One region of the Faecalibacterium sp. An77 genome, then DNA from elsewhere that is predicted to be linked to it. Evidence: predicted binding sites of a transcription regulator. Region 1 holds the regulator's gene; the other holds the start of a gene.
What was found. The regulator HrcA, encoded in region 1, represses chaperone genes, less so after heat shock. The targets are predictions, from matches to a motif close to TGTTAGCACTCNNNNNNNNNGAGTGCTAACA.

Region 1 (15,852 bases):
CATAGCCATTTTATCTTGAAAACCACGGGTTTTGCCCCCGAAAATGCCCGGCCCCAGGCCAAAGCCGCCGGGGAACCTATGGTTTTTACCTTTTCTTTTGTGGGAGGACCCTATGGCCGGAACACTCTATATCGTTGCCACCCCCATCGGCAACCTGGACGACATGACCCCGCGGGCCGCCGCGGCCTTCGGCGCCGCCGACTTTGTGGCCGCCGAGGACACCCGCGTCACCATGCGGCTGCTCAACCATCTGGGCCTGAAAAAGCCCATGGTCAGCTATCACGAGCACGCCCTGAACCGGGGCGAGGGGATTCTCCGCCGGATCGAGGCGGGAGAGACCTGTGCCCTCTGCTCCGATGCCGGCATGCCCTGCATCTCGGACCCGGGAGAGGTCATTGTCCGGGACGCGCTGGCCCGGGGCATCACCGTCACCCCTGTGCCGGGGGCCTCGGCCTGCGTCACCGCCCTGGCGGTCTCGGGCCAGGACACCTCCCGGTGGGTGTTCGAGGGCTTTCTGCCCGCCGAGCGCCGTCTGCGCCGCAAGCGCCTGGCCGCTCTGGACGGGGAAATGCGCACCATCATCTTTTATGAGGCGCCCCACCGGCTGCGGGGCACGCTGGACGAGCTGTCCGCCGCCTTTGGCGGGGACCGCAGCATCACCCTCTGCCGGGAGCTGACCAAGCTCCACGAGGAAATCTGGAAAACCACCCTGGCGGAGGCCGCCGCCCATTACGCCCAGGCCGAGCCCCGGGGCGAATACGTCCTGGTGATGGCGGGCGCCCCCGAGGCCAGTTCTGCCGACGTCCCCACCCCCGAGGAGGCCGCCGCCCATGCCCTGGCCCTGATGCGGGAGGAGGGCTTGTCCCCCTCGGCCGCGGCCAAAGCCGCCGCCCAGGACACCCCCTATGGGAAAAGCGAGATCTACAAGCTGCTGTTGGCCCTGCAGGAGCAGGACGGCGGCGCAGAATAAAGGAGCATCATCTTCATGACAAAGCTTTTGATCCTGAGCGACAGCCACGGCAGCCCCGAAGCCGTCCGCCGCATTCTCACCGCGGAAAGCGATGCCGACGCCGTCATCTTTCTGGGGGACGGCCTCCACGACCTGGAAAAGGCCCTGACCGCCGTTCCCAAGATGCGGGTATACTCGGTGGCAGGCAACTGCGATTTCGGCGCGCTGGAGCCCCTGGACGGCCTGGCCGCCTTTGACAGCGTGGTGCTGTTCTATACCCACGGGCATATGTACGGCGTCAAGTACGACCTGGACACTCTGGCCGAGGCCGCCGCAGCTCGCGGCGCCGAAGTAGCCCTCTTTGGCCACACCCACATTCCTCTGTCCGAGCAGCGGGGCACCGTCCTGCTGTTCAATCCGGGGTCCTGCGGGCGGTGTTATGTGGGTCCCGACACCTACGGCGTCATGACCCTGGCCGACGGCCAGGTGGTCCGGGCCGAACACAAGGAGGTGCCCAAGCGGTGAGCATCAACGAGGTCCGCTTTGTCCCTGAGTGCGACAGCACCAACAGCTACGCCAAGGAACACATCGAGGAATTCGGCCCGGTGGCGGCGGTGTATTCCACCAGCCAGACCGCCGGCCGGGGCCGCCGGGGCCATACCTGGGTCAACGCCGCCGGCCTGGCCCTCTACTATACCGTCATCATCAAGGTACCGGTGGTCCAGCCCGAGACCCTGCCCCTGCTGTCCAGCCTGGCCGTCCGCAAACAGCTGTCCCTCCGCTATGGCGTGGACTGCGCCATCAAGTGGCCCAACGACCTGCTGCTGGGAGGCAAAAAGCTGGTGGGCATCCTCTGCGAGTCGGTGCCCTACGGCACCAACCAGGAGGGCCGGGCCTATCTGTGCGGCATCGGCATCAACCTGGCCCAGCCCCAGAGCTATTTTGATGCCGCCGGGCTGCCCTACGGCACCTCTCTGCTGCTGCAGGGGGCCAAGGTAGACCTGGAAAACGATCCATCCTGGCTGGCCGAAGGCCTCACCGATTTCGGCTTTGACCGGGAGCTGTACACCTTCGGTCCCGACGGCTTTGCCCCCTACCGGGAGGAATACGCCGCCGCCTGCGTCAATCTGGGCCGCCGGGTCACCTTTGACCAGCCGGGCGGCGCCGGCGAGGGAACCGCTGTGGCCATCGACGACGACGGCCGTCTGATCGTCCGCACCGACGCCGGCCAGGAACATATTTTCACCGGGGAAGTCTCGGTGAGCGGCATCTATGGCCATGTATAAGGGCTGTATTTTATCCCATTTGTAAACCAAAGAGCAAAAAACAACCGGCCCGGCGTGCATTGCACCTCCGGGCCGGAGATATTTGCAGACGTTTGATGCAGGGGCAGGATCAGCGGCGGCGTCTCCGGCGTCCTCTGCGGCGGAACAGGCCGGGCCCGCCGCCGGTGAGAACGCTCAGCAGAGCCAGCACCAGCAGGATCACCAGCAGGGCCGGCAACAGCTTGAGGGTGGCGATGCCGTCGGTGCGGAAGTCCGAGACGTATTCCTGATGGGTCACCAGATCCACCGTGCCCACCTCATAGCCGTCCAGCCAGACGGTGGCGGTGCCCACCACCTGACCGTTTTTCACGGTGGCCCGGATGCTCTCGGGCAGGTCGAAGGTGTAGGTGACCTCATCGTCGGGATGGCCGTAGCCGTTCACCGCGTTGGCGGCGTACAGCTCCACCTCGGGCTGGGTCCGGCACTGGGTCAGGGGAACGGTGGTCAGCATGGTCTGGGTGTCGGTGAGCTGACGGTCCCGGAAGGTGGCAAAGGTCCAGTCCAGGATTTCGGCGCACTCCCGATAAATATTGTCCATATCCGACCCCAGCACCACCAGGCCGTAGGTGTGGCCGTCCTTCTGGGCAAAGGTCACATAGCACCGCCCGGCCAGGGTGGTGAAGCCGGTTTTCATGCCCCGGATGTAGTCCCGGTAATAGGCGTATTCCGTGTCCAGCATCAGGTTGGTGGTGGTGATCTCCCGCTCGTTGGCGTGGAGGTTGGTGGCGGGGAGGGTATAGGTCACCGTCTGGGCGATTTCCATGTAGGTCTCATTGGCGTAGCAGGCGGCCGCAATCTTGGCCAGGTCCTGGGCCGTGGAGACGTTGCCGTAGTCGTACAGGCCATGTACGCAGGTGAAATTGGTGTTGGTGCAGCCCAGCTCCGCCGCCCGGGCGTTCATCTTGGCCACAAAGGCGGTCAGGTCCCCGTTGCAGACGTCGCTGGCAATGACGCTGGCCGCGTCGTTGGCGCTGGCCACCAGCAGCCCGTACAGCAGGTCAATCCGCCGCACCGTCTCGCCGGTGCGCAGGCCGATGGTGGTGCCGTTGGCGTTCTGGATGTCGGTGAACTCCTGGGTCAGGGAGGTGGGAATGGTGATTTCCGCCTGCAGGTCCAGGCCGCTCTCCAGATACAGCAGGGCCGTCATCATTTTGGTGAGGCTGGCCACATAGCGGGACTGGTCGGCGTTCTGCTCCAGGATGGTCTTGCCGGTGTCCAGATCAAACAGATAGACCGACTCGTCGGGGTAGGTGGTCTGGATGGGCATGGGGTAGGCCGCCATGCCGGGCAGGGCCAGCCAGACGGCCAGCACCAGCACCGCCGTCAGGGCGGCAGCCCGGCGCAGCACCGGGCGGAGAAGTTTATTCATGAACAGGCCTCCTTTGGAGCGGGACAAACGCGCCATTTTTTGATTTCCTTACAAAGATACCACAAAACCAGCAAAAGAGAAAGGTGGTTTTTGACAATGTTCGCTTCTGTCTGTGGAAAAACGCCCCGGGATGAGGGCGCGGCCTTTGTGGCCGACAGCGCCGCGGTGGTGGGGGATGTGACCCTGGCCCCCGGCTCCACCGTCTGGTACGGCGCCGTACTGCGGGGGGACGAGGGTTCCATCTATGTGGGCGAAAACGCCAACGTGCAGGACAACGCCGTCCTGCACTGCGACTCCGGCACCCGGATTTATCTCCACCGGGATGTGACGGTGGGCCACGGGGCCATCGTCCACGGGGCCGAGGTGGGGGAGGGCTCCCTCATCGGGATGCATGCTACCCTGTTGAACGGCTGCAAGGTGGGCAAGGGCTGCATCATCGGGGCGGGGGCCCTGGTGCCGGAGGGCAAGGAAATCCCCGACTACTCGGTGGCGGTGGGGGTGCCCGCCCGGGTGGTGAAAGAGATCAGCCCCCAGCAGCTGGCCGCCTCCCGGGCCAACGCCGAAGCCTATGCCCGGCTGGGGGCCCAGCACGCCGCAGCCATCCTTTTACAAAACGCGAAAAATGAGGAATGATGCGGGTTTTTGCGCCTCACAAAAGGGGCTCGGACCTTTTTACAGTTTCTTCACAGCTTTGTAACCATTTTCACGCAAAAACTGGGTATACTACAATCACAAGCCAGCGGGGCCGCAACCGCTGACTTGCACATGATTCCTCCTCACACCCAAAGTAATACCCCACACAGAACCCTCGTCCAGGTGTACCGCAAGCGCCTGTTCGGGGGTTCTGTGCATTTCAGGGAAAAACTGCCGGGCCGGGCGGGTCAGAACCCCGCCCCCAGGACCTGCAGCACAATTTTCACATTTACCTGGCGTTCCAGCTGTCCGATGGCCTCATCCGCCATCTGGATGGCACGGGCCGCCTTTTGTCCTGTCAGGGGGGTCAGGCTGCTGCCCCGCAGGCCCGCCGCCCCATAGGCGCAGAAATCCCGCAGGAGGGCCGCTGCCCCCGCCTTATCCTTTTCATAGCCCGCCAGCAGCACCGAGGCGGCGTAGTTGTCCGAGGCGGCCGCCGCTTTGGCCAGGGCCTCGGCGGCCTCCAGCTGTTTGCGCCGGGCCGGGTCCTGTGCCGCCGCCAGCACCGCGCCGATCCGCCCCTCAAAGAGGTCGGACAGCCGGGCGGCGGTTTTTTTGTCCACGCCCCGCTGGGCGCAGAAGGCGGCGCACTCCTTCACCGGTACCGGCGCCAGGGCAAAACTGACGCACCGACTGCGGATGGTGGGCAGCACCCCCGCCAGGGACTGGGCCGTCAAAATGAACAGCACCCCCTCGGGAGGCTCCTCCATCACCTTCAACAGAGCGTTGGCCGACTCGCCGTTCATCCGCTCGGTATGGTACAGCAGCACCGCCCGGCCCTCGGCCGACAGGCTGGTGTTGAAAATCTCGCTCCGCATGGCGGTGACCTGACCCACCAGGTACCGGCCGCCGCTGCCCATCCCTTCCACCGAGATGGCTTCCCGGACCACGCCGGTCTCCACATGGCCGCTGGAGCGGTCGCCGGCCTTGGCCACCGCCTTACAGCACTCCCCCCGCAGAAGGGCCTCGGCGGCGGGGCCTCCCGCCGGGTAGAGATAATCCGCGGCGATGCACCGGGCCGCAAACCCGGTGCCCAGCCCTTCCTCGCCGATCAGCAGCAGGCTGTGGCTCAGACGCCGGTTCTCCAGCATCCGGCCCACTTCCTGTTTCAGGGCCTCATTGCCCGCAAGACGCTCCAGCATCCGTTCCACAGCCTCCTTGTTGTGTTCCGTTTTGGTTGACTTCCTGTGAAAAGCTTACCGCCGGTTCATTCTCCGCCACTGCTCCCGGCGATACCAGGCCCGGATATTGGACCACACCACCGGCGCAAAGAACAGCGCAAAGCCCGCCATGGACAGCAGATAGTTGAGCTTGCCCATCCAGCCCACCGACAAAAAGCTGAGCACCCAGATGGCTCCCGCAAAAATGCCCAGGTACTTTACCTTCAAAGGAATAAAGAAGAACAGCAGCACCTGCATGTCGGGGTAGAGGATGGCAAAGGCCAGCAGCAGCGACAGCTCCAGACAGTAGGTGTCGGCGCTGCCGGTGACCAGGCAGGCCAGGATCGCCCCCAGCATCCCCGCCAATATATACAGATTGAACCGGAAGTCCCCCCAGGCCGCTTCCAGCGCCGACCCCACAAACCACAAAAAGTAGGCCGCAATCACAAAGTTCAAAATGCTGCCCGAGGAGAAGGGCACAAACAAAAAGGTCACCAGCCGCCAGATCTCCCCCGCAAACAGGGCCGACCGGTTCAGCATCAGATAATAGGTGATATAGCGGTTCACAAACAATTCCACCGCATAGACGACAATCTGACCGCCCACCAGGAACGCAATCAGGTTCGGAATGCAGTAGCGGCCAAATTTCCGCTCAAGCTTGGTCAACCAGTTCATAGTACGCCTCCCATTGACCTGTAGGATATGCGGCCCTGCGTCCTTTTGGACCCGGGGCCACGGTTGGCTTTTATTGTATCATGTTTGGGCGGGCCATTCAACCGGGCGGGGAGTTTTTCACTCTTTCCACCGGGTTTTCCACCGTTTTTACTGGCAGCGGGAGGAATTTTCCGCCTCTTTTCCACTCTTTCAACGGAGTTTTCAACAACTCCACTTTCCATCCGTTTATACATGAGGTAAACCACAGCCCCCTTTTTCACCCCTTTGCGCCCATCATTCACCCTTCTTTTGCTGAAATTTTGTAAGTTTGACCGTCAAATTCTATTTCATTCAAAATCCGCCAAATCCTATCTTCTTCCCAGGTTTTCCGATTCGGAATAGGAAAAATCACACTTTTCAACATGGGCCCCTGAACAGGAATCTTTGGGAGGCCGTGGAAAACTTTTCCCTTTTTTAACACAGACTTTTTATTTCCTAGTTAAATTATAGGATTGACACCATCTGCCTTTTCAGGTATAATTCCCTTGCGAGGTTGAAAGGCCCGTCCAGCGGGCCATACTCCCTCCAAGCAAACCAAATTCAACACGAGCCTTCTGCACCCAGAAGGCGCAGCTTCAACGAGGTGTCATTCCATGCTGGAACTCGAGCATATATCTTTTGATGTCCCGGGCGAAACAGGTCAAAAAGAGATCATCCGGGATATCTCTCTCACCATTCCCGACGGGGCATTTGTGGCCATCACCGGCCCCAACGGCGGCGGCAAGTCCACCCTGGCCAAGCTGATCGCCGGCATCGAGCAGCCCACGTCCGGCCGCATCCTCTTTGACGGAGAGGACATCACCCATATGAGCATCACCGACCGCGCCGCCCGGGGCATCAGCTATGCCTTCCAGCAGCCGGTCCGGTTTAAGGGCATCCAGGTGCTGGACCTGCTGCGGATTGCCGCAGGCAAGGACCGGCCCCTGAGCATTGGCGACGCCTGCGCCTACCTGTCCGAGGTGGGCCTGTGCGCCAAGGATTATGTCAACCGCGAGGTCAACGCCAGCCTGTCGGGCGGCGAGCTGAAGCGGATCGAGATCGCCACCGTCCTGGCCCGGGGCCAGAAGCTGTCGGTGTTTGACGAGCCGGAGGCCGGCATCGATCTGTGGAGCTTCCAGAACCTGATCCAGGTCTTTGAGCGGATGCAGCAGAAGAATACCGACGGCTCCATCGTGGTCATCTCGCACCAGGAACGCATCCTGAACATCGCCGATGAAATCGTGGTGCTGGCGGCCGGCAAGGTCACCCAGCACGGCCCCCGGGCAGAGATTCTGCCCGGCCTGCTGGGCACCACCTCCGCCGTCACCGCCTGCAGCGCACTGGAACAGGGAGGCAGAGACGCATAATGCTGGACAACATTCAGAAGCAGATTCTGGCCGAGGTGGCCGATCTGCACACCATACCCGAAGGCGCCTACAACATCCGCGCCAACGGCCAGGCCGTGGCCCGCAACTGCACGGCCAACATCGACATCACCCCCAAGGACGACGGCACCGGCATTGACATTCACATCAAGCCGGGCACCAAGCACGAGAGCGTCCACATTCCGGTGGTGCTCAGCGAGAGCGGCCTGAAGGAGACGGTCTACAACGACTTTTTCATCGGGGACGACTGCGACGTGCTGATCGTGGCGGGCTGCGGCATTGACAACTGCGGCAACCAGGATTCGGAGCACGACGGCATCCACCGGTTCTTTGTGGGCAAGAACGCCCACATCCGCTATGTGGAGAAGCACTACGGCCAGGGCGACGGCCTGGGCATGCGGATTCTCAACCCTGTCACCGAGGTGCATCTGGACGAGGGCGGCTCCATGGAGATGGAGATGGTCCAGATCAAGGGCGTGGACTCCACCAACCGCAAGACGGTGGCCGATCTGGCCGCCGGCGCCCGTCTGGTGGTCCGTGAGCGCCTGATGACCCACGGCCGCCAGGTGGCGGTCAGCGGCTACGAGGTGACCCTGAACGGCGCTGGTTCCAGCGCCGATGTGGTGTCCCGTTCGGTGGCCCGGGACCGCTCCTATCAGAAGTTCGACGCCCTCATCACCGGCAACGCACCCTGCTCGGGCCATTCCGAGTGCGACGCCATCATCATGGACCACGCCCGGGTCCTGGCCGTGCCCCAGCTGGACGCCAACGACCTGGACGCTGCCCTGATCCACGAGGCCGCCATCGGCAAGATCGCCGGCGACCAGATCACCAAGCTGCTGACCCTCGGCCTCACCGAGGAGGAAGCCGAGGAGCAGATCATCCAGGGCTTCCTGAAGTAAGGTCCGGGCCGGAAACTTTCTCTGCGGGGACCGCCGCCCCAAAAACGGCGATGCTGGGCCTTTCCTTCGCTTCTGTCCAACTTTTGACATAAAAATATAGAATTTTCAGTAAAAATGTAGTATACTGAATCTATCGCCGGCGGGCACGGCATCCGTTTGGCCCCCGGCAAGGCAGGAGAGGGAATCGACTTACGCAACCCCAAGTTTGACAGAGAAGGTGGAGGATTCATGTTTCGTGGAGCAAATCGGTTTGAGCTGGATCAGATTATGGAGGTTTACGCCCGGGCCCAGGCGTTCATGGCCGAGAACGGGAACCCGACCCAGTGGGGGGATCATTACCCCTCGCGTGAACTGATCGAGGAGGACATCTTGTCCAACCGGTTGTTCGTCTGTGTCATCAACGGAGAGCTGGAAGCAGTCTTTGCCTTTGTTCTGGGCGAAGACCCTACTTATAAAGTGATCGAGGACGGAGAGTGGCTCAGCAACGGGCCCTACGGCACCCTGCACCGGCTGGCATCCGCCGGCCACCGCAGCGGCATCGCCCGTCTGGTCATCGACTGGTGTCTGGAGCACTGCGAGAGCCTTCGGGCCGACACCCACGCCGACAACAAGATCATGCAGCACGTGCTGGAGACCAACGGGTTCTCCCGCTGCGGCATCATCCATGTGGCGGACGGGTCGCCCCGCATTGCCTACCAGAAACTGGGCATCCGCCAGTCCCTGCGGGAGTGAGCGGGTCAAACCAAAGGATTTGTACACGGGGGACGGCGGGCTGCCGTCCCCTTTTTGGTGAAAAGAGGGGGAATCCTTATGAAGATCACACAGGTACGTCTGGGCCGGCTGTCGGTACCCCTGCGGGTGCCCTTCAAGACCGCGCTGCGGACGGTGAACAGCGTCGAGGACATTGTGGTGGAGCTCCACACCGACACCGGAGCCATCGGCTACGGCGAAGCGCCCCCCACCGGCCCCATCACCGGCGACACCGCCGGGGGAATCATGGGCGCCATCCGGGAGCTGATCGCCCCGGTGATCCTGAACCAGGAAGTGGACGATTTCGAGGCCCTGACCGCCCGGGTCCAGAAGGCCGGCGTCCACAACACCAGTGCCAAAGCGGCGGTGGACATGGCCCTGTGGGACCTGTACGGCCAGCTGCATCACATTCCGGTGCACAAGCTGCTGGGGGGCGCGCGCCGCACCCTGGTGACCGACATCACCATCAGCGTCAACCCGCCTGAGGAGATGGCCCGGGACGCCCTGGACGCGGTAGCCCGGGGCTACGACTGTCTGAAAGTAAAAGTCGGGGCCGACCCGGCCCTGGACACCGCCCGGCTGGCAGCCGTCCGGAAGGCGGTAGGGGACGACGTCTGCATCCGCATTGACGCCAACCAGGCCTGGACGCCGCGGCAGGCGGTGCGCATCCTGAACGAGATGCAGGACAAGGGCCTGGCCCTGGAGCTGGTGGAGCAGCCGGTGCCGGCAGCCGACCTGGAAGGTCTGGCCTACGTCACCCGGAACAGCTGGGTGCCGGTGATGGCGGACGAGAGCGTATTCTCCCCGGCAGACGCCATGAAGATTTTCCAGAACCGCGCAGCAGACTACATCAACATCAAGCTGATGAAATGCGGCGGCATCACCAACGCCCTGCGGATTGCTGCAGCGGCGGAAGTCTACGGAGTCGAGTGCATGATCGGCTGCATGCTGGAGGCGAAAATCGCCGTCAACGCCGCCGTAGAGCTGGCCTGTGCCCGGAGCATCATCACCCGGGTGGATCTGGACGGCCCGGTCCTGTGCAGCGTAGATCCCATTCAGGGCGGCGCACGTTTCGACGAACGCCTCATCACCGTCTCGGACGATCCCGGCCTCGGCATCCACGGCATCGACCCCTCCTACTTTTTCGAGAAAAAGTAGGCAAAAAGCTTTTCAATGTGTACCATACACTTTCCGGGTCTCCGACAGTTCCGCGGGGCCGTTTCGCCCCGGCTCGCTCGTTACGTTCGGGCTGTGCCCGGGTGCGATGCAACGCTTTATCAAGCCTGGGTTCCATAATTTATTCTATGAATTGATTGGCCTGAACAGGGGAGACCGTACGCGCACACCATCCCATTCCCCGGTCAGGTCTTTCGCCTGCACAAGCCTGCTATAAAAACAAAATCCTCGCCTCCTTTGGGGCGGGGATTTTTATTATACCTTATATAGTCCGCAGCCCGCATCCCCAGCAGAGGAAACGTAGTCCGTTCTGTGCCTCATGTACCCTTTCATCATCATGCGAGGCGACAGCAGTTTTTGCTGTCGCCCCTTATGGGTCAGCCAGCAAAGGCAGACGGGCCTGTCAACGGCGGCGCGTATGCGCCGTTCATCTTGACCGTTGACTGGCCCGTCGGGCTTTGCTATTCCTTTTCATCCCCCTTTGTCACCGGGAATCCCGCTCCCTCTTTTTCAGGAGGACATAGCTTCCCGCGGCCAGCCCCAAAGACACCACCCCAAAAAGGAAATCGTGAAAGATCCCGCTGGGATAGGGGGCAACCCACCCTTGCCGGAAAACAAGGATGGAAAGGGCTCCCGTAATCATCGAAACCGGCATAAAGGCAATGCCCATCAGGTTGAGCCAATGCACATAAAACGGCGCTTTTGCCGCCGACAGCAGCCTCCCTATAAAATAGCCGGCCAGCCCGACCACCTGAATCATCATGGAGCCCCAGACGGTTTCCATGGTCTGTAGTTCATACCATCCGCCAAAGGCGCACAGCAATCCAATGACAATCAGCGCGGTGGATGCAATATAGAGGATTCTGCTTGCCAGCTCTCTGGTTTTTTCGTCTTTGTCGTTGGCCGCCGGTTGGATGCCTTTCAGAAGATAGTCGGTCGTCACTTCAAAAAAGTCGCTCATGGTGATGATTTTTTCCAAATCGGGCGTGCTTTGTCCGCTCTCCCATTTGGAAACCGCCTGCCTGGAAACGCCGACGTGTTCCGCCAGCTCTTCCTGGGATATCCCTTTTGCTTTCCTTAAGGATTGGATTCTGTCCGCCAGGTTCATGGCCGTCTCTCCTTTCTTTTTCTGGAATCATTTTAGCAGAATATGCGGTTGCATCGCCACCACGCCGGCGTGGCAATGTGTCAACCGGCCGTTACGCGGCCTTTCACAGGCAAAAAAGCGCAAAATACAAGCCCCGATCGGTCGTTTTCCATCCGATTTCATTGTACCACCGCGAAAGCGGCGTTTCCACCTGCCCGCGCCTTTTCTTTTCCGGAACAGAGCCGGAGAGGAGACGCGGCCCCTCCCGGGCAGCGGGTCCTCTTTCATCCGCCGGACATCCTGCCTGTGTTTGCCCCAGCCTGTATAATTCCCACCCAATGACAAATACTATCCAGCAGAACCCAACCAACAGGAAAGCGAGGAAAAGATCATGAAAGCAACCGGCATTGTGCGCCGTATTGATGAGCTGGGCCGCGTGGTCATCCCCAAGGAGATCCGCCGCACTCAGCGCATCCGCCGCGGCGATCCTCTGGAAATCTTCACCACCGGCGACGGCGAGGTCATCTTTAAAAAGTATTCGCCCATCGGCGAGCTCCACAGCACCGCCAGCCAGTACACCGACGTGCTGAACAAGAGTTTCGCCCTGACCGCTTTTGTCTCGGACCGGGACCACATCATCGCCGTCAGCGGCGCCGGCAAGCGGGAAATCGCCGACCGCAGCATCAGCCAGCCTCTGGAAAAGCTGATGGAAAGCCGCAAGCCCTACCTCAGCGAGGGCGTGCCCGAACAGGCCGTCCTCCCCTGTGAGGGCTCGGACCGGGCCATCCTCTGCGCCTGGCCCATTGTGGCCGCCGGCGATGTCACCGGTTCGGTGGGCCTTCTCACCGACGACCGCACCGAAAAACCCGACGCCGCCCACCAGAAGGCCGTCTCGGTGGCTGCCGCCTTCCTTGCCAAGCAGATGGAGGAGTGAGCTGCGCGCCCATCCTCCCCAGGCTGTGTGCCCGTCCGCCGGGTGCACAGCCTTTTTTGCTGGAGTTTATGACAGAATTGAAAACTTTTTTCCCACCCCCTTGACACCGCCGCGGATTTGCATATAATAAACTTAGCACTCAGAACAAAAGAGTGCTAAACAAACCAGCAAAAGCAAGGAGGCAGGACAGCATGGCAATGGATGAGCGCAAGCAGCGTGTGCTGCAGGCCATCGTATCCCTCTACAGCGTAGAAGGCGAGCCAGTCGGCAGCAGCGTCCTTGCCAACTACTTCGATATGGCGGTGTCCAGCGCGACACTGCGCAACGAGATGGCGGCCCTGACGCGGCTGGGACTGCTGGAGCAGCCCCACACCAGCGCAGGCCGGGTACCCAGTGCCAAGGGCTACCGGTACTATCTGGACCATCTGCTGGACGACACCCAGCCCCTGGATCGGGTCACCCGCTCCAGAGTGGACAGCGTCTTTGCCAGCCTGGACCACGAACCCGACCGGCTGGCCCAGGGCGCCGTCAAGGCCCTGGCCCAGATGAGCGGCTACACCGCCGCCATCAGCACCCCCTGCGCCGAGGATTTGTGCGTAGCACACTTCGAGGTGGTGCAGGTGGGCCGCAGCGCTGCGGCGGTGCTGGCGGTCACTTCCGCCGGCTATGTCCGAACCCGGGTGGCCCGGGTCCGGGACGGCCTCACCCGTGAGAAGGCCGCCGAGCTGGCCGCTCTGCTGAATCACAATCTGACCTTTGTGGCGGCGGTGGACCTGTCCCGCCGGGCGCTGGCGGAACTTTGCAGCCAGATCAGCCCGTCTCTGGTGCCGGTCATCAGCGCCGCGGCGGCCATCCTGCAGGAATCCGCCACCCCCCGGGTTTACCTGGGCGGCGAGCCCTTCCTGCTCAACTGGCCCCAGCTGGAGGGCAAGGTCCAGACGGTCCTGTCCCTCCTGAACGACGAGGCCGCGGCGGCCCGCATCATTGCGGCCCCCGCCGAGAGCACCAGCGTCCTGCTGGGCGAGGACATGGAGCCCCGCATCCCGGGTCTGTCGGTGGTCAGCTGCCGGTATCTGGTGGGCGGCGGCCTGTACGGCTCGGTGGCCCTCATCGGCCCCACCCGGATGCCCTTTAGTAAAGTCATCCCGCTGCTGGAAGCCTTTGCCGACGAACTGGGCGAAGGCATGGCCGGCAAACGAAAAGATACACCCCAGGCCGCCGTACCCCGGGCAGGCCGTAAAGCATAAGGAGGCGCGCAGATGAGCGAAGAAACCAAGAAGGCCCCCGAGGCTGAGACTTCTGCATCCCAGCAGACCGATCAGCAGCCGGTGGGCGAGGAGGCAGCGGCCCAGGAAGCCGCCGCTCCCGGCGCAGAGGATACCGCCCCTGCGGCCGAAACCGACAGCTCCAAAGAGGAGCCCAAAAAGAAAGACGGCTGGTTCGGCAAAAAGAACCGGGACACCGAGGCCCTGAAGGCCAAGCTGGACGCCGCCGAGAAGGCAGCCGCCCAGGCCAAGGATCAGCTGCTGCGGGTGGCTGCCGAGTACGACAACTACCGCAAGCGTTCCACCCGGGAGGCCGACCAGAAGTTCAACGACGGCATCTCCTACGCCGTCAACCAGATCATCCCGATTCTGGACACCCTGGACATGGCCGCCAACGCCCCCTGTACCGATGAGAACTACAAGAAGGGCGTCATCATGACCCTGGATAAGGCCGCCAAAGCCTTCCAGACCCTGCGGGTGGAGGAAATCGAGGTGCTGGGCAAGCCCTTCGATCCCAACTTCATGAACGCAGTGCAGCAGGTTCCCGCCCAGGAGGGCCAGGAGAGCGGCACGGTGGTCACCGTCTACCAGAAGGGCTACAAGCTGGGCGACAAGATCGTCCGTCACGCCACCGTGGTGGTGGCCGAATAGTCTGCCGCAGCTCCCGCCCCGGCGGGAGTCCCGATAGAATCAATCCCGTAACACATTGCGATCACTGATAAACAAACAACAAAAAAACATTTCAAGCTGAGCTTTGAGAGAGGAGCCATTTTTATGAGCAAGATTATTGGTATCGACCTTGGTACTACGAATAGCTGCGTTGCCGTGATGGAAGGCGGCGAGCCCGTCGTCATCCCCAATGCGGAAGGTGCACGCACCACCCCGTCTGTGGTGGGCTTCACCAAGACCGGCGACCGCCTGGTGGGCCAGGTGGCAAAGCGCCAGGCCATCACCAACCCCGACAACACCGTCTCGTCCATCAAGCGTAAGATGGGCACCAACGAGAAGGTCACCCTGGACGGCAAGGAGTACACTCCCCAGCAGGTCAGCGCTATGATCCTGCAGAAGCTGAAGGCTGACGCCGAGGCTTACCTGGGCGAGACCGTCACCGAGGCCGTCATCACCGTTCCCGCATACTTCAACGACAGCCAGCGTCAGGCCACCAAGGACGCAGGCACCATCGCCGGCCTGAACGTCCGCCGCATCATCAACGAGCCCACCGCCGCATCTCTGGCCTACGGCATCGACAAGGAAGAGGACCAGAAGATCATGGTCTACGACCTGGGTGGCGGCACCTTCGACGTCTCCATCATTGAGATGGGCGACGGCGTCACCGAGGTTCTGTCCACCAACGGCGACACCCACCTGGGCGGCGACGACTTCGACCAGCGCATCATCGACTGGATGGCAGACGCTTTCCAGACCGAGAACGGCATCGACCTGCGCAAGGACAAGATGGCTGCCCAGCGCCTGAAGGAGGCCGCTGAGAAGGCCAAGATCGAGCTGTCCAGCGCCATGACCAGCCAGATCAACCTGCCCTTCATCACCGCCGACGCCACCGGCCCCAAGCACCTGGATATGACCCTGACCCGCGCCAAGTTCAACGAACTGACCGCAGATCTGGTTGACCGCACCATGGCCCCCGTCCGCAAGGCTCTGGCTGACGCCGGCCTGCGCGCTTCCGACCTGAAGAAGGTCCTGATGGTGGGCGGCTCCACCCGTATCCCCGCCGTCTACGACGCCGTCAAGAAGGAACTGAACTGCGAACCCTTCAAGGGTATCAACCCCGACGAGTGCGTGGCCGTGGGCGCTGCCATCCAGGGCGGCGTTCTGCAGGGCGACGTCAAGGGCCTGCTGCTGCTGGACGTCACTCCGCTGAGCCTGGGCATTGAGACCCTGGGCGGCGTCTGCACCAAGATCATCGAGCGCAACACCACCATCCCCACCCACAAGAGCCAGGTCTTCTCCACCGCCGCTGACAACCAGCCCTCGGTTGAGGTCAACGTCCTGCAGGGCGAGCGTGAGTTTGCCCGCGACAACAAGAGCCTGGGTGTGTTCCACCTGGACGGCATTGCACCGGCTCCCCGCGGCGTGCCTCAGATTGAGGTCACCTTCGATATCGACGCCAACGGCATCGTGAAGGTCAGCGCCAAGGACCTGGGCA
Region 2 (15,852 bases), on a different contig from region 1:
TGAGGTGAAGCCCGACCTGGTCATCGGCTGCGGCGGCTATGTGTCGGGCCCGGTGGTCCGTGCGGCGGCCAAGCGGGGGATTAAGACCGCCATCCATGAACAGAACGCCTTCCCCGGCGTCACCAACAAGCTGCTGGCCCCCGAGGTGGACGTGGTCTTTGCGGCGGTGCAGGCCGGCGCCGACCGTCTGGGCGCACCCGGCAAGACCCTCGTGGTGGGCAACCCGGTCCGTCCCGAGGTCTTTGACTGGGCCAAGCGCCGGGACGAAGCCCGGGCCAAGCTCAACGCAGGGGACCGCACCGTGATCCTGTCCTTTGGCGGCAGCCTGGGGGCACGCCGGATCAATGAAGTGGTGGCCGACCTGTGCGCCTGGGAGCAGAAAAATCACCTGAATACCCTGCACCTCCACGCCACCGGCCAGTACGGCGTGGAGCTGTTCCGCAACCTGGAAAAGGAGAAGGGCTTTGCCCGGGGGGACAGCCTGATTGTGCGGGAGTACATCGACAATATGCCCGAACTGCTGGCGGCGGCGGACCTGGTCATCAGCCGGGCCGGCGCGCTGACCCTGGCCGAGCTGGAGGCCGCCGGCCGGGCCGCCATCCTGATCCCCAGCCCCAACGTGGCTGAGAATCACCAGTACTACAATGCCCTGGAGCTGGCCAAGGTGGACGCAGCGGTGGTCATTGAGGAGAAAGACCTGACCGGCGAAAAGCTGGTAGAGGAGGTGCGGCAGCTGCTGGCCGAGGACACCAGACTGGCCCGGATGGGCCGCAACGCCCGCACCCTGTCGGTGGACGACAGCCTGAACCGGATTGTGGACCGGCTGCAAAAGCTGGTGCGGGAGCCGTAAAGAACACAAAGACTGCGCCGCAAGGAGAGAGCTGCCCGCACAAGCGGCAGGCCCTCTCTCTTGGAGCGCCCGGGCCTCTGCGGACCGCAGGGCCCCAAAAAGATTGGATTGCGCTTTTGAACGAGAAGGAAAGGAGGCGGAGCGGTATGCCTTCCAAAAAGCGCAGGCGGAGGCCGGCAGGGCGATCCGCCCCGCAGCGGCCCCAGCAGGGGCAGAACAGACAGCGTCCGGCCCCGGCAGCGGGGAGTGACCAGAGGGTGGAGGACAGCTTCTTTTATGAGCATCCGCCCCGGGCCCGCCGCCAGGATAACCTGGTGGAATTCCCCACCGGCCAGACCCGGCCCAGCCAGCGGCCGGGGGAGCAGCGGACCCGGAACGGGGCCCGTCCCCAGCAGGTGCGGCCGGTCCGCAGCGCCAATGGAGCCCGGCGGCCCGCACAGGCCCGTCCGTCCGCCTCGGCGCCCCGGCGGGAGGGCCGCCGCCGTCGCCGTCTGACCCGCAAAATGCTGCGCCGCCGCCGGATGATGCGCCGCCTGACGGCGGTGTTCCTGGTGCTGTGCGTGGCGGCGGCGGGCGTCTACCTCACCGTCACCATGCTGTTTAAGATCAACGCCATCCGGGTGGCGGGCCCCGACGGGGCCACCCTCACCGAGGCAGGTCCCTACACCAGCAGCCAGATTCTGGAGACCCTGGGAGTACAGGTGGAGGAAAACATCTTCAGCTTTGACCCCGGCGAAAAGGCCGCCATGCTGGAGAAAACCTTCCCTCTGCTGGAACAGATCGAAGTCAAGCGGGTGTATCCCAGCACCGTGGTGGTGCAGGTGACCCCGGCCACCCCCGCCTATACCATGCAGACCTCCACCGGCTGGATCAACCTGTCGGCAGGGCTCAAGATTTTGTCCACCGAGACCCAGCAGCCCGACCTGCTGGTGCTCTACGGCGGCGACCCGGTGAGCGTGACCCCCGGCGATCAGCTGGCCTACGCTCTGGCGGACCCCGCCCTGAGCGGGGCAGACTCCGCAGAGGCATCCAGTGCAGCGGACAGTGAGAGCGCCTCGCTGGCTCAGGATGGGCGGATTGACGCCCTCACCACCCTGCTGACCGCTCTGGAAGAGCGGGGCCTGCTGGGGGACGTGACCCGCATCGAATACGCCGATGTGGAGGAGATCGCCTTCCTGTATCAGGACCGGATCAGCGTCCTGCTGGGCACCCTGAACGAGCTGGACTATAAACTGGACTATGCCGAGTACATGCTGCTGAACAAAGAGGGCAAGGGCTGTGCCGAGACCGATACCGGTCAGCTGGATTGCAGCCACGTCAAGACCGACGGCACCCTGCAGGCCATCTTTGCCCAGGGCGTGCCCGAATTGCCCTCGGGCTATGTTGTGCCGGAGGAGGTGCCTGCACCGGACACCGAAACCACAGACCCCGCCCTGACCGGTGAAACTGCCGCAGAGGGCGTGCCGGCAGGAGAGACCGGTGCAGACCCGGCGGCAGATCCGTCCGCCCAGCCGGCGGACCCCGCCGCGGAAAACCAGGCCGCCGGAGACGGAACGGCCCCAGAGCCCCCCGCTGAGGGGACAGACCAATGAGGAGTGAATCCGCTATGAAATTATCTGCATTGACGGAAGGCGTCGCCTGCACCCTGGTCCAGGGCAGCATGGACACCGAAATCACCGATATCGTCTATGACAGCCGGAAGGCCGCCCCCGGCGTTCTGTTTGTCTGCATTGTGGGCACCCAGCGGGACAGCCATGACTTTGCCGCCGACTGCGCCGCCAAGGGCGCGGCGGCCATCGTCATCCAGCACGACATCGATCTGACTGGAATGGACGGGGTCACCGTCCTGAAGGTGGACAGCAGCCGCTATGCCATGGCCCGGATGAGCGCCAACCTCTTTGGCAACCCGGCCCGCCGGATGACCATGATCGGCGTCACCGGCACCAAGGGCAAGACCACCACCGCCCACATGATCCGCAGCGTGCTGGAGGCGGCGGGCCGCAAGGTGGGCATGATCGGCACCAACGGCGTGTCCTACATGGGCCGCCATGAGGACACCGCCAACACCACCCCCGAGAGCTACGAGCTGCAGAAAATTTTCCGCACCTTTGTGGATGCGGGCTGCGACACGGTGGTGATGGAGGTTTCCAGCCAGGGCCTGATGATGGACCGTGTGGGAGGCATCCACTACAACGTGGGCGTCTTTACCAACCTTTCCCCCGACCACATCGGCCCCGGCGAGCACGCCAGCTTTGAGGAGTACCGCAGCTGGAAGGGCAAACTGTTCCAGCGGTGCGACGTGGGCATTGTGAATGCCGACGACCCCAACACCGAGGCCCTGCTGGAGGGCCATACCTGCCGCCTGGTGACCTACGGCATGGGGGAGAAGGACGACTACCGGGCCGGGGACTGCCAGCTGCTGCGGACCCACGACTTCCTGGGCGTCACCTTCCACGTCAGCGGCAAAGACGAGATGGACGTCCGGGTTAATATGCCGGGCGCATTCAGCGTCTACAACGCCCTGGCCGCCCTGGCGGTGGGCAAGGAGCTGGGTGTGCCCGACCAGGCCATCCACGACGGTCTGGCCCGCTGTGTGGTCAAGGGCCGGGTGGAGCTGGTGCCCATCAGCAAAAAGTTCACCATCCTGCTGGACTACGCCCATAACGAAGTCTCCACCGAGAGCCTGCTGACCACCCTGCGGGCCTATCAGCCCCACCGTCTGGTGGTGGTGTTCGGCTGCGGCGGCAACCGCTCCAAACTGCGCCGCTACGGCATGGGCGAAATCTGCGCCAAGATGGCGGATTTCTCCATCCTCACCGAGGACAACAACCGCTTTGAAAAGGTGGAGGACATCCTGGCCGACATCCGTCAGGGCATGGTCAAGGGCAACCCCGACGCCAAGTTTGTGGAGATCCCCGACCGTCTGGACGCCCTCCACTATGCGGTGGACCACGCCCAGCCCGGCGACCTGATTGCCGTCATCGGCAAGGGCCACGAGACCTACCGCGACCGGATGGGCGTCAAGACCCCCTTCCTGGAGCGGGAGCTGCTGGAAGAGTACGCCAAGGAAATCGGGCTGGAATAATCCCATAAAAATACCCCCGGGCCGCTGCGGTGTGCAGACAGCCCGGGGGCTTTTTTGGGTAATGGAGGATAGTGAGATTTATCACAGGATGCGAACCCGGATAACGGCCGGGATTTCATCCAGCTTTTCTTTCAGACCGTTGTCCATGGGACCGGTGACATCCAGCATGGTGTAAGCCATGTTCTTCTTGCTCTTGTTCACCATGTTCTCGATGTTCAGGCCGGCGGCGGTGGTCAGAGCCGTGATCTGGCTGATGACGCCCGGCTCGTTCTTGTGGATGATGCAGACCCGCTTGCCGCCGGCGCGGGGCTGCTGGACGTCGGGCATATTCACCGAGTGGGTGATGTTGCCGTTGCGCAGATAGTCGCTCAGCTCCTGGGCGGCCATAATGGCGCAGTTGTCCTCGGCCTCCGGGGTGGAGGCGCCCAGGTGGGGGGTGCAGATGACGCCGGGATTGTTCAGCAGCTCCTCGGCGGGGAAGTCGGTCATGTACTGGGCCACTTTGCCGCTCTCCAGAGCTTCCAGCATGGCGGCATTGTTCACCAGCTCGCCCCGGGCGTAGTTCAGGACCTTGACGCCGTCCTTGCACAGAGCCAGGGTCTGGGCGTTGATGGTGTCCTTGGTGGTGGGCAGGTAGGGAACATGGATGGTCAGGTAGTCGCACAGGGGCAGCATGTCGTTCAGATTGACGCAGTGCTGCACGCGGCTGCTCAGGTTCCATGCGGCGTCGATGGAGATATAGGGGTCGTAGCCGTAAACCTCCATGCCCAGCTCGATGGCGCAGTTGGCCACCCGGGAACCGATGGCGCCCAGACCGATGACGCCCAGCACCTTGCCCGAGATTTCGTTGCCGACAAACTGCTTTTTGCCCTTTTCCACGTCCTTTTTCAGGTTGGGGTCGCCGGCCAGGCCCTGGGCCCAGGCCGAGGCCGCCGGAACATTGCGGCTGCCCGCAATCAGCATGCCCACCACCAGCTCGGCCACCGCGTTGGCGTTGGCGCCGGGGGTGTTGAACACCACAATGCCCTGCTCACTGCAGCGGTCCAGGGGAATGTTGTTGACGCCGGCGCCCGCCCGGGCGATGGCCAGCAGGTTGGGCTTGAACTCGGTGTTCAGCAGGTCGGCGCTCCGCACCAGAATGCCTTCGGGGTCCTCGGCATTCACCGACACCTCAAACAGGTTTTTGGGCAGTTTGGCCAGGCCCACCGGGCTGATGGCGTTGAGAGTCTGAATCGTAAACATGGGTGTATTCCTCCCTGGAAAAGCTCAGGCGTTGTTCTTGCGGAAGGTCTCCATAAAGGCGACCAGCTTGTCGATGCCCTCGGCCGGCATCGCGTTGTAGATGGAGGCGCGCATGCCGCCCACCAGGCGATGGCCCTTCAGGTTGACAAAGCCTGCCTCGGTGGCCTCCGCGCAGAATTTCTTGTCCATGTCGGGGTTGGGGCTGGTGAAGGTGACGTTCATGGTGCTGCGGTAGCGGTGCTCCACAGGGTTGGTGTAGAAGTCCTGGCTGTCCAGATAGTCATACAGGACCTTGGCTTTGGCCTCGTTGATCTTCTGCATCTCGGCCAGGCCGCCCACTGCGTTCTCCAGGTAATCCAGCACCAGGCCGGTCATATAGATGCACCAGCAGGGCGGGGTGTTGTACATGCTGTCCTTGCCGATGATGGTGGTGTAGTTCATCATGGTGGGGACGGTGTCGGCGGCGTGGCCCAGCAGATCCTCCCGGATGATGGCGATGGCCATGCCGGCGGGGGCGACGTTCTTCTGAACGCCGAAGTAGATGCAGCCGTACTGGCTCACATCCACCGGGCGGGACAGGATCATCGAGCTCATGTCCGCCACCAGGGGAATGTTCTCCACCTGGGGAATCTCCACATACTGGGTGCCGAAAATGGTGTTGTTCTGGCAGATGTGGATGTAGCTGGCGTCGGGGTTATAGGGGATGGCCTTGACGTCCGGAATGTAGGTGAAGTTCTTGTCCTTGCTGGAGGCGACGATGCGGGCCTCGCCGAACTTGGCGGCCTCTTTGGCGGCCAGGTTGGAGAAGTTGCCGGTGACGATGTAGTCGGCCTTGCCGGTGGTCATGAAGTTCAGGGGCACCATGGCGAACTGCTGGGTGGCGCCGCCCTGGAAAAAGCCCACCTTATAGTTGTCAGGAATCTGCATCAGGCGGCGCAGGGAGGCCTCGGTGTTCTGGATGATGTCGTCAAACCACTTGCTGCGGTGGCTCATCTCCATGACGCTCTGGCCGCTGCCGTGGTAGTCGAGCATTTCGGCCTGTGCCTTTTTCAGGACTGCCTCAGGCAGCATGCTGGGCCCGGCGCTGAAATTGTAAACTCTTGCCATGATGAATTCCCTCCGTCTGTATGATTCAGATTGCTCTGTGTTGGCGTGTTTGATGGTACAAAGTATAAAGGTTTTGGGACGGCAAAAACAAGAGCTCTTTTGCACAAAAAAGACCGGTGCAGATAAGCAGTGAAAGCGCAGAACACACAAATGTGTGTCATACAAGGACAAAAACAAATACAAATGTAGTAGAATGGCCTAAAATGCCCATTCCAGGCCCAAAAACACCCCTTGTCACCCGGGCTCAGGTCTGCTATACTGAGTAAAACTACTACAAATGTAAAGATAAGAAAAAGGGGGATTTTGGGTTGTACGGCATACCGGAGCACTGCAAACCGCTTTCAGCGGCGGAGGAACAGGTCCTTTTGGCCCTCTGGGAGGCGGCTCCCGCCTCCCGGCGGGACATTGGCCGGAAGCTGAAAGAGAAGGGCTGGGCCGACGGGACCCTGCTGACCTTTCTCAGCCGGCTGGAGGCCAAGGGCTGGGTGAAGGTCACCCGGAACGCCAACTATAATATCTATACCCCCACCATCACCCGGCGGGCCTATGGGGTCTATTGTATGCGGGAGCGGCTGGACACCCTGTTCGGCGGGGATCTGGCGGCGGCGGTGCGGGCCCTGGTCAGCGAGTCGGGGGCAGGGCCCAGCCAGCTGGAACAGGCCGGGGCGGTCATCGAGGAGATGAAAGCCCAGGCGGAGGAGTACGACAGCTACGACGCGTTTTTCTAAGTATGTGAGGTGCGGCCCGGGCAGAGTGAGCCAAAACACGGAATAGCGCATAAAACGGCGAGAGATTGCATGAGATGTGAACAAACTGTGTCCACAAAGTGAATTTTAGCAGCCAATGCTTGACAGTGCTAAAAGTCCGTGTTATAGTATAGCTGTGCTCAGGAGGAAGGGCACCAGAGATCCAAACAACCTCCGGTTCCCATTCCGCCGGGAGCAAAGCTCAGCCCGTTTCGGGGCTGTTTGATTGGAGGTTTGACTTATGCTTCTGCCTGCTGTTTTTCATGAGAATCTTTTCGATGATTGGTTTGATCCGTTCTTCGATGATATGGATCGCGAACTGAACCGCGAATCCCACCAGGTTTTTGGCAAGCGCGGCGCGAACATGATGAAGACCGACGTCCGGGACACCGGCAGCGCCTATGAGGTGGCCGTGGATCTGCCCGGCTGCAAGAAAGAGGACGTCAAGATGGAGCTGGAAAACGGCTATCTGACCATCCAGGCCGTCCGCAGCCACAGCAACGACCAGACCGACCAGAATGGCCGCTATGTCCGCCGGGAGAGCTTCTCCGGCACCTGCGCCCGCAGCTTCTATGTGGGCGAGGATGTGAAGAAAGAGGACATCCACGCAAAATTTGAGGATGGCGTGTTGAAATTCTCCCTGCCCCATCCCCAGGTCCAGCAGCAGCTGCCCGCCGCCCAGCAGAATCTGATCGAGATTGAGTAACCAGGCGGCGCGTTCCGAAAACGCATCAAAATGCCCCCGAGAGACCGAAAAGCCTCTCGGGGGCGTTTTTGTATCCGGAGATGCAAGCGGAAGGAATGCACAAGCGCTGGACAGAGTGCGGATGTTGGGCGAAAAAGAGCGTACAGAAAAGAAAAAGCGTGCACTCTGCCGGAAAATGTGACAGGATTATGAAGAAAGAATTAATTTTAGCACTCTATGCTTGACAGTGCTAAAAATGCGTGCTATACTAAGGCCGTGGTCAGGAGGAAGGGCCCCGGGGGAAACCAAAGAACCCCGGCAGAGGCCTTCCCGCCCTGAGAATTTCAGATGATATACCAGCCCCTGAGGGCTGTGATAGGAGGTTTGACTTATGTTACTGCCTGCTGTTTTTCATGAGAATTTGTTCGATGACTGGTTTGATCCGTTCTTCAGCGATATGGAGCGGGAGCTGAACCGCGATACCCGCAACACCTTCGGCAAGCGGGCATCCAACATGATGAAAACCGACGTGAAGGAAGTCGAGAACGGCTATGAGATGGATGTGGACCTGCCCGGCTGCAAGAAGGAGAACGTCAAGATGCAGCTGCAGGACGGTTATCTGACCATCCAGGCCGTCCGCAGCCACACCACCGGCAACGAAGGCCAGAATGGCCGTTACGTCCGCCGCGAGACCCTCTCGGGCACCTGCACCCGCAGCTTCTATGTGGGCGAGGAGATCAAGAAGGAGGACATCCACGCCAAGTTTGAGGACGGTGTCCTGAAGATCACCCTGCCCCGTCCTGAGGTCAAGAAGCAGCTGCCCAAGCCCAACAGCAACCTGATCGACATTGAGTAAGGCCCGCAGGGCTCCACCAAAGAACCAATCCGCCCCCGGAAGGCATCCAGCCCTCCGGGGGCTTTTGTTGTCTGTGAATGGGGGCGCGCCTCTGCGTCCGGGCATAGAAAAACCCGCCTGCGGCGCGGGGCCGGACAGGCGGGGGAGGAGCATTTTTTAAAGACTTACAGCTTGGTGCCGGTCAGCAGCTCGTAGGCCTCCAGGTACTTGTCGATGGTCTTGTCGATGACGTCCTGGGGCAGCAGGTAGTCGCTGTCGGGATTGGCCTTCAGCCAGTCGCGGACAAACTGCTTGTCGAAAGAGGGCTGGCCGTGGCCCGGCTCATAGCCCTCCAGGGGCCAGAAGCGGGAAGAATCGGGGGTGAGCATCTCGTCGCCCAGCACCACGTTGCCGGCCTCGTCCAGGCCGAACTCAAACTTGGTGTCGGCAATGATGATGCCGCGGCTCAGTGCGTAGTCGGCGCACTTCTTGTACAGGGCGATGGTGTAATCACGCAGCTTGGCGGCGTACTCCTCGCCCTTGCCGGGGAAGTGCTTCTCCAGCACGGTGATGCTCTGCTCGTAGGAGATGTTCTCGTCGTGGTCGCCCAGGTCGGCCTTGGTGCTGGGGGTGTAGATGGGCTCGGGCAGCTTGTCCGACTCCTTCAGGCCCTCGGGCAGGGTGATGCCGCAGACCTTGCCGGTCTTCTGGTAGCTGGTCCAGCCGCTGCCGGTGATGTAGCCGCGGACGATGCACTCGATGGGCAGCATGGTCAGCTTGCGGCAGAGCATGCTGTTGCCCTCGAACTGGGGCTGACGGAAGAACTCGGGCATATCGGCGGTGTTGACCGAGATCATGTGGTTGGGCAGCAGGTCCTTGGTGTAGTCGAACCAGAATTTGCTCATCTGGGTCAGGACGGTGCCCTTCTTGGTGATCTTGTTCTTCAGGATCACGTCAAAGGCGGAAATGCGGTCGGTCGCAACCATCACCAGGGCGTCGCCCACGTCGTAAATCTCGCGGACCTTGCCCTCTTTGAAAGGCTTGTATTCAGTCATCGAAAAACACTCCTTCTTCTTCCAAGCGGCCGCCGGGGCCGCGATCTTTCTTACGGCCTTATTGTATCATATCTGCCCCCGGTTTGACTACCGCCAGAACGGTGGAGTTGCTGCCCGGTTGGGTGTGAATTCTGGTGAAAACTGCAAAAAAGCCGCCCTTTTGGACGGCTTTTTTTGCGAATAAGTATGACTTTGCCGGCTTTGGGCAGCCGGCGAAGGCGGGTCAGTTGAGGGCGCGGAAACCCTTGCCGATGATCTCGCTGGAGTTGACGATGGTGATGAACGCGTGGTTGTCATTGGTCCGCAGGAAGTTGCGCAGGCGGGCGGCCTCGCGGCGGGTCAGGACGGTGATGATGACGGTCAGGTCCTTGCCGGTGTAGGCGCCCTGGGCGTCCTCCACGGTGGCCGAGCGGTGCAGGTCGTCCAGAATGAAGTCGATGATGTCCTCGGGGTTGGAGGTGACCACCGTGCACACCTTGCGCTGGTTGATGTTTTCAATGACGCCGTCCACCACAAAGGACTTGCCGATCAGGCCCAGGATACAGTACAGGCCGGTGGACACGCCGAAGATGGCGGCTGCGCCAATGATAATCAGCACGTCGCTGACCATCAGGGCGGTGCCGATGTTCAAAGATGAATGCTTGGTAAGGATCAGGGCAACAATATCGGTACCGCCGGTGGAGGCGCCGATGTTAAAGACAATGGCGGCGCCGATGGCGGGCAGCAGCACGGCGAAGATCAGCTCCAGCAGCTTGTCGTCGGTGAAGGGATGGGGCATGGGCCAGATGGCCTCGCACAAAGAAACGTAAAAGGACAGGGCAAAGGAGGAGAACACCGTCCAGCCCATGCAGCTGATGCCCAGGAACACAAAGCCCAGAACCACCAGGATCAGGTTCAGCACCCACATGAAAAAGCCCACGTTGAACTGGGGGAACAAAGCCGACAGCAGCACCGACAGGCCCGATGTGCCGCCGAAGGCGAAGTGGTTGGGGGTCTTGAACCAGACAATGCCCAGGGCCGTCAGGATGAGGCCCAGGTTCAGCAGAACAAAAAAGCGGAAGTTTGCAAGCAGTTTTTCCTTTTTAAAAGCGTCTTTGACTAGATCCATCATAATTTTGTTTCCTCGTTGCACAGTGCTTTCCAAAGCACAGAAAATTTCACACCATGCAGAACTATACGATACTTCATGGCGGATGTCAAGCATTCTGCACGAATTACCGGCAGAAAAAAACCGGGCGGTGAATCAAAAGAGAAAACTGGGTCCGTCCTTCTTGCAGGAAAGCTGAAAATGTTGTATGATATACCATTATAAGGGTGTGTCTGCAACACACTCAGCGGGAAAGCGGCCTGGCGTGCACCAAAAGCATGCACGGGCAGCTTTCTCTGTGGTTTTTTGGGCTGGAAGGCCGGTATTCCACGGGCCGCGGCGGCCGGGTGGAAAAACAGCCCGCACCCCGCGGCAGACAGCCGGGGAACCTTTTCCCGCCGGCCTATTTTCCCGCAGACGTCCCGCGGCGCAGCCTGCGCCGGAGGGACGATATCCGAGCAGCGAGCAGTATGAGGGAGAACTGTATTATGGCAGACAAAAACTTTTTGACCGATATCATCGACGCCGACCTGGCCGAAGGCAAGGTCAGCGAGGTCCACACCCGGTTCCCGCCGGAGCCCAACGGCTACCTGCACATCGGCAGCGCCAAGGCGATCTATATCAACTGGTCCATCGCCAAGGCCTACGGCGGCAAATTCAACCTGCGCCTGGACGACACCAACCCCGCCCGTGAGGACGTGGAGTACGTCAACAGCATCCTGGAGGACCTGCACTGGCTGGGCGCCGATCCCAACGGCGGCATCTTCTACGGCAGCGACTACTTTGAGCAGTGCTACGCCTACGCCGAGAAGCTGATCCTGGAGGGCAAAGCCTACGTGGACGACCTGACCCGGGACGAGATGCGGGAGTACCGCGGCACCGACGCCGGCAAGCCCAGCCGTCCCTCGCCCTGGCGTGACCGCACCCCCGAGGAGAACCTGGACCTGTTCCGCCGGATGCGGGCCGGTGAGTTCAAGGAGGGCGAAAAGACCCTGCGGGCCAAGATCGACCTGGCCAGCCCCAACATGAATATGCGTGACCCGGCCATCTACCGCATCAAGTACGAGAGCCATCACCGTCAGGGGGACAAGTGGTGCATCTACCCCATGTACGACTTTGCCCACCCCATTCAGGACGCCATCGAGGGGATCACCCACAGCATGTGCAGCCTGGAGTTTGAGAACCACCGCCCCCTGTACGAGTGGGTCATCACCAACATCTTCGGCACCGAGTTCCCCAAACAGCGGGAGTTCGCCCGCCTGAACATGACCAACACCGTCATGAGCAAGCGCTACCTGCGTGAGCTGGTGGAGCTGGGCATTGTGGACGGCTGGGACGATCCCCGGATGCCCACCCTCTGCGGCCTGCGCCGCCGCGGCTATACCCCCTCCTCCATCTTCACCTTTGTGCGGGAGGCCGGCATTGCCAAGTGCGACAACCTGATCGACATGCGCCAGCTGGAGGCCTGCGTCCGCAGCGAGCTGGACCTGAACGCACAGCGCCGCGTGGCGGTGTTGCACCCGGTCAAGCTGATCGTGGACAACTACCCCGAGGACAAGACCGAGACCTTTGCCCTGGCCAACAACCCCAACCGGGAGGCCAACGACAGCTCCACCCGTGAGGTGACCTTCAGCCGTGAGGTCTGGATCGAGTCGGAGGACTTCGCAGAGGTGCCGCCTCCCAAGTTCAAGCGCCTGACCATCGGCAGCGAAGTCCGTCTGATGGGCGCCTATATCGTCCGCTGCACCGGCGTGGACAAGGATGCCGAGGGCAACGTCACCGCCATCCACTGCACCGCCGACCTGGAGACCGGCTGCGGCAACCCCGCTGACGGCCGCAAGGTCAAGGGCACCATCCACTGGGTCAGCGCCGCCCACTGCATCGAGGCCGAGATCCGCCTGTACGACAAGCTGTTCACCCGCGAGAACATGAACAATCTCCCCGAGGGCACCAGCTACCGGGATTTCCTGAACCAGGACAGCGTCACCGTTTGCTCCGGCTGCAAGCTGGAGATGGCTCTGGCCGACGCCAAGCCGGGGGACAAGTTCCAGTTTGTCCGCAACGGCTTCTTCACCCCCGATTCCAAGCACCCCGGTGTCTTTAACCGGGTGGTCACCCTGCGGGACAGCTTCAAGCCCGCCAAGCCGGTGGAATGCCCCCAGTGATCCAATTCAAACCATGAGGAAAGGAGGGCCTTGCCACAATGCCGAAACGGTTTTTGCGCAATGCTCTGCTGATGGCTGTCGTCACCGTTCTGATGGCGCTCAGCCTGGTGTTCTATATCCACAACACGGACCCGCTGCCCGGCGGCGAAAACCCCAACAACGTCTTGCTGCTGGATGGGGTGTACACCTCGGTGCAGCAGGGCTACCTCAGTGAGGTGACCGTCACCGTCACCATCTCCAGCGGGATGGTGTCGGATGTCCAGGTGGATGCCTCGGGCGAGACCCCCGCTCTGGGCGGCGTGGCCGCTGCCCAGCTGGCCACTGCCCTGACCGAGGCCGGCTCCTCTGCCAACGTGGACGTGGTGTCCGGCAGCACCTACACCAGCGAGGCGGTTCTCGCCGGTATGGATGACTGTCTGGCCCAGGCTGCGGGCTGATTCACAGGAAAAAGCGCTTCCCGGCGGCAACACGCCGCGGGAGCGCTTTGTTTTGAAGGGAGGCATCCATGCGGTATACCTTTGATTATATGGTGCAGCCCGACGGCACAGCAGCCCTGGCCCGGGCCTATGGGGAGGAACCCATCCTCACCCTGCCCGAGGTTCTGCCCGGCCCCGAGGGGCAGCTTCTGCCCCTGGCCCGGCTGGGAGGCTACTGCTTTGCGGGAACCGTCCGGGACCGGATGCCGGGACAGCTGTTCCGCTGCGGGTGGGACGGCGAAGGCCGGCCGGTGTACGCCGGCCCTGCCTCCGAGTCGGAGGACCTGCACCCGGTGGCGGGGAACTTCCTGGAGGAAATCACCCTTCCGGCCTCCCTGCGGGAGGTGGGCAGCTGCGCCTTCTACAACTGCCGGGCCCTTCGCCGGATGACGGTGGGGGACGGGCCTCTGGCGGTGGGCAGCGATGTCTTCCTCAACTGCTTTGCCCTGACCGAGGTCCGGGTCTGCGCCCAGCCTGACGCCGTTACCGGCCTGTTTGCCATCGTCAACAATATTTCCAGCAACCTGCGGGCGGCTTTCCTGCCGGACGGGCCCGAAGGGGACACCGCGGCGGTGTTCCGCTACCCGGAGTACTGGGAGGACATCGAGGAGACCCCCGCCCACATTCTGCTCCACACCTTCTCGGGCCAGGGGTATCACTACCGCCAGTGTTTCCGGGACGGGCGTCTGCGCTGCGAGGAGTACGACGCCATCTTTGCCCAGGGCCACGGCGGGGATGATCCCACCTATATGGCCCTCCTCTGCCTGGACCGGCTGCGGTATCCCTGGCAGCTGGGGGAGGAGGCCGCCGGGCGTTACCGGGCCTTCCTGGCCCAGCAGGGGGCGGCGGTGGCCGCGGCCCTCATCCGGGCCCAGGACCGGGAGGCGCTGGGGGCATTGCTGGCCTTGAACGTCCTGGACGGTCCGGCTCTGGCCGCTGCCTCGGCGGCTGCCCAGCAGGCCGGAGACGCCCAGTCTGCCGCCCTGCTGGCCGATGCGGAGTACCGCGCCCGGCCCGCCCGGCCCAAACGACGCTATACATTTGATGATTTTTGAGATAAATATTCCGGGAGGTGATCTGTATGGCCCGCAAAGCACCGGTGGATTTCAACGCGCCTTTTCAGTCGGCCCGGCCCGAAACCCATGAGGAATGGCAGGCCCGGATGGGCGGCGAGGTGCTGGCTGTGCTGCGCAGCGAGCTGTACCTGGACTTCCGCTTTCTGGATCAGGCCCTGGGGGCCCTGACCCCCGTTCCCGACGAGCGGTGCGGCGTCCTGGCCACCGACGGCCAGAGCCTGTTCTATCAGCCCAGCGCCCTGCTGCGGCTCTACCGGGAAAACCCAAAATACCTCAAACGGTTATATCTTCATACAATATTCCACTGCGTATTCCGACATCTCTGGCTGCAGGGCAGCCGGGACCCGGCTCTGTGGCATGTGGCCTGCGACCTGGCGGTGGAAAACGTCATCGACGGCCTGGGGCGCAAGAGCATCCTGCGGCCCCTGACCTACGTCCGCCGCCGGGCCTATGAGGCCCTCACCGAGGGCGGCCATGTGGCGGCGGCAGCCCCGGCCTACCGCTGGCTGCTGACCCAGACCCCCGGCGTCCAGAAACAGCTGGCCCGGGAGTTCTACGCCGACGACCACCGGCTGTGGCCCAAGCCCGGCCAGCCCAACCAGCCCGCCCCGTCCCCCCAGCTCCAAAAGACCTGGCAGAAGATCGGGCGGCGGATGGAGACCGAGCTGGAGCTGAACGACAAGGAGGCCGGCGCCAACGCCGGCAATCTGGCCGAGGCGGTGAAGGCCGCCAACCGGAGCCGCAGCAGTTACCGGGATTTTCTGCGCCGGTTCTGCGTGCTGCGGGAGGAACCTCATCTGGACCCCGACACCTTCGATCTGAACTTCTACACCTACGGGCTGTCGGTCTACGGAAACATGCCCCTCATCGAGCCGGTGGAGACCCGGGAGAGCAAAAAGATCGAGGAGATCGCCCTGGTCATCGACACCAGCTATTCCACCTCAGGCGCGCTGGTGCGGAGCTTCTTGTCCGAGACTTACGCCCTGCTGAAGCAGCGGGAGAGCTTTTTCCGCCGGATGAACCTCCACATCATTCAGGCCGACAACAAGGTCCAGCGGGACCATCTGGTCACCACCGAGGACGAGCTCATCGACCTGATGGACCATTTCGAGCTGGCGGGAGGCGGCGGAACCGATTTCCGCCCCGCCTTCGCCTATGTGACCCGGCTGTGCGAGGAGAAAAAGTTCCAGAACCTGCGGGGCCTGCTGTATTTTACCGACGGCATGGGAACCTATCCCGCCCGCCGCCCGGCCTACGAGACGGCGTTTCTGTTTTTGGGGGACAAGTTCGATGACGCCAACGTGCCGCCCTGGGCCATCAAGGTGGTGCTGGACGAGGACGAGTTCACCCGGCCCGATTCGGTTCCCAGCCCGGCCGGCAGCCTGGCTGCGGCCCTGGATGAGGACCAGGACCTCTACCGTGACCTGAACAATTCGTGAGGAA

Region 2: the regulator HrcA is predicted to act here: its motif matches at 7,116-7,146, upstream of B5G28_RS04320 (Hsp20/alpha crystallin family protein).

The regions. Positions count from the first base shown of each region.
Region 1 is NZ_NFHK01000003.1:97,936-113,787, forward strand. Features, by position in the region: gene rsmI (16S rRNA (cytidine(1402)-2'-O)-methyltransferase) at 113-970, shown strand; gene B5G28_RS02340 (YfcE family phosphodiesterase) at 986-1,474, shown strand; gene B5G28_RS02345 (biotin--[acetyl-CoA-carboxylase] ligase) at 1,471-2,235, shown strand; gene B5G28_RS02350 (D-alanyl-D-alanine carboxypeptidase family protein) at 2,345-3,643, opposite strand; gene B5G28_RS02355 (gamma carbonic anhydrase family protein) at 3,740-4,276, shown strand; gene B5G28_RS02360 (hypothetical protein) at 4,525-5,478, opposite strand; gene B5G28_RS02365 (rhomboid family intramembrane serine protease) at 5,533-6,171, opposite strand; gene B5G28_RS02370 (ATP-binding cassette domain-containing protein) at 6,804-7,556, shown strand; gene B5G28_RS02375 (SufD family Fe-S cluster assembly protein) at 7,556-8,476, shown strand; gene B5G28_RS02380 (GNAT family protein) at 8,705-9,208, shown strand; gene B5G28_RS02385 (dipeptide epimerase) at 9,287-10,384, shown strand; gene B5G28_RS02390 (helix-turn-helix transcriptional regulator) at 10,887-11,510, opposite strand; gene B5G28_RS02395 (stage V sporulation T C-terminal domain-containing protein) at 11,881-12,423, shown strand; gene hrcA (heat-inducible transcriptional repressor HrcA) at 12,615-13,670, shown strand; gene B5G28_RS02405 (nucleotide exchange factor GrpE) at 13,683-14,339, shown strand; gene dnaK (molecular chaperone DnaK) at 14,463-15,852, shown strand, end outside.
Region 2 is NZ_NFHK01000007.1:39,942-55,793, forward strand. Features, by position in the region: gene murG (undecaprenyldiphospho-muramoylpentapeptide beta-N-acetylglucosaminyltransferase) at 1-850, shown strand, start outside; gene B5G28_RS04295 (FtsQ-type POTRA domain-containing protein) at 1,108-2,442, shown strand; gene B5G28_RS04300 (UDP-N-acetylmuramoyl-L-alanyl-D-glutamate--2,6-diaminopimelate ligase) at 2,457-3,935, shown strand; gene B5G28_RS04305 (phosphoglycerate dehydrogenase) at 4,017-5,177, opposite strand; gene serC (3-phosphoserine/phosphohydroxythreonine transaminase) at 5,202-6,284, opposite strand; gene B5G28_RS04315 (BlaI/MecI/CopY family transcriptional regulator) at 6,593-7,012, shown strand; gene B5G28_RS04320 (Hsp20/alpha crystallin family protein) at 7,272-7,736, shown strand; gene B5G28_RS04325 (Hsp20/alpha crystallin family protein) at 8,107-8,571, shown strand; gene B5G28_RS04330 (phosphoribosylaminoimidazolesuccinocarboxamide synthase) at 8,736-9,605, opposite strand; gene B5G28_RS04335 (YitT family protein) at 9,829-10,716, opposite strand; gene B5G28_RS04340 (glutamine--tRNA ligase/YqeY domain fusion protein) at 11,181-12,857, shown strand; gene B5G28_RS04345 (FMN-binding protein) at 12,896-13,294, shown strand; gene B5G28_RS04350 (leucine-rich repeat protein) at 13,363-14,388, shown strand; gene B5G28_RS04355 (VWA-like domain-containing protein) at 14,415-15,848, shown strand.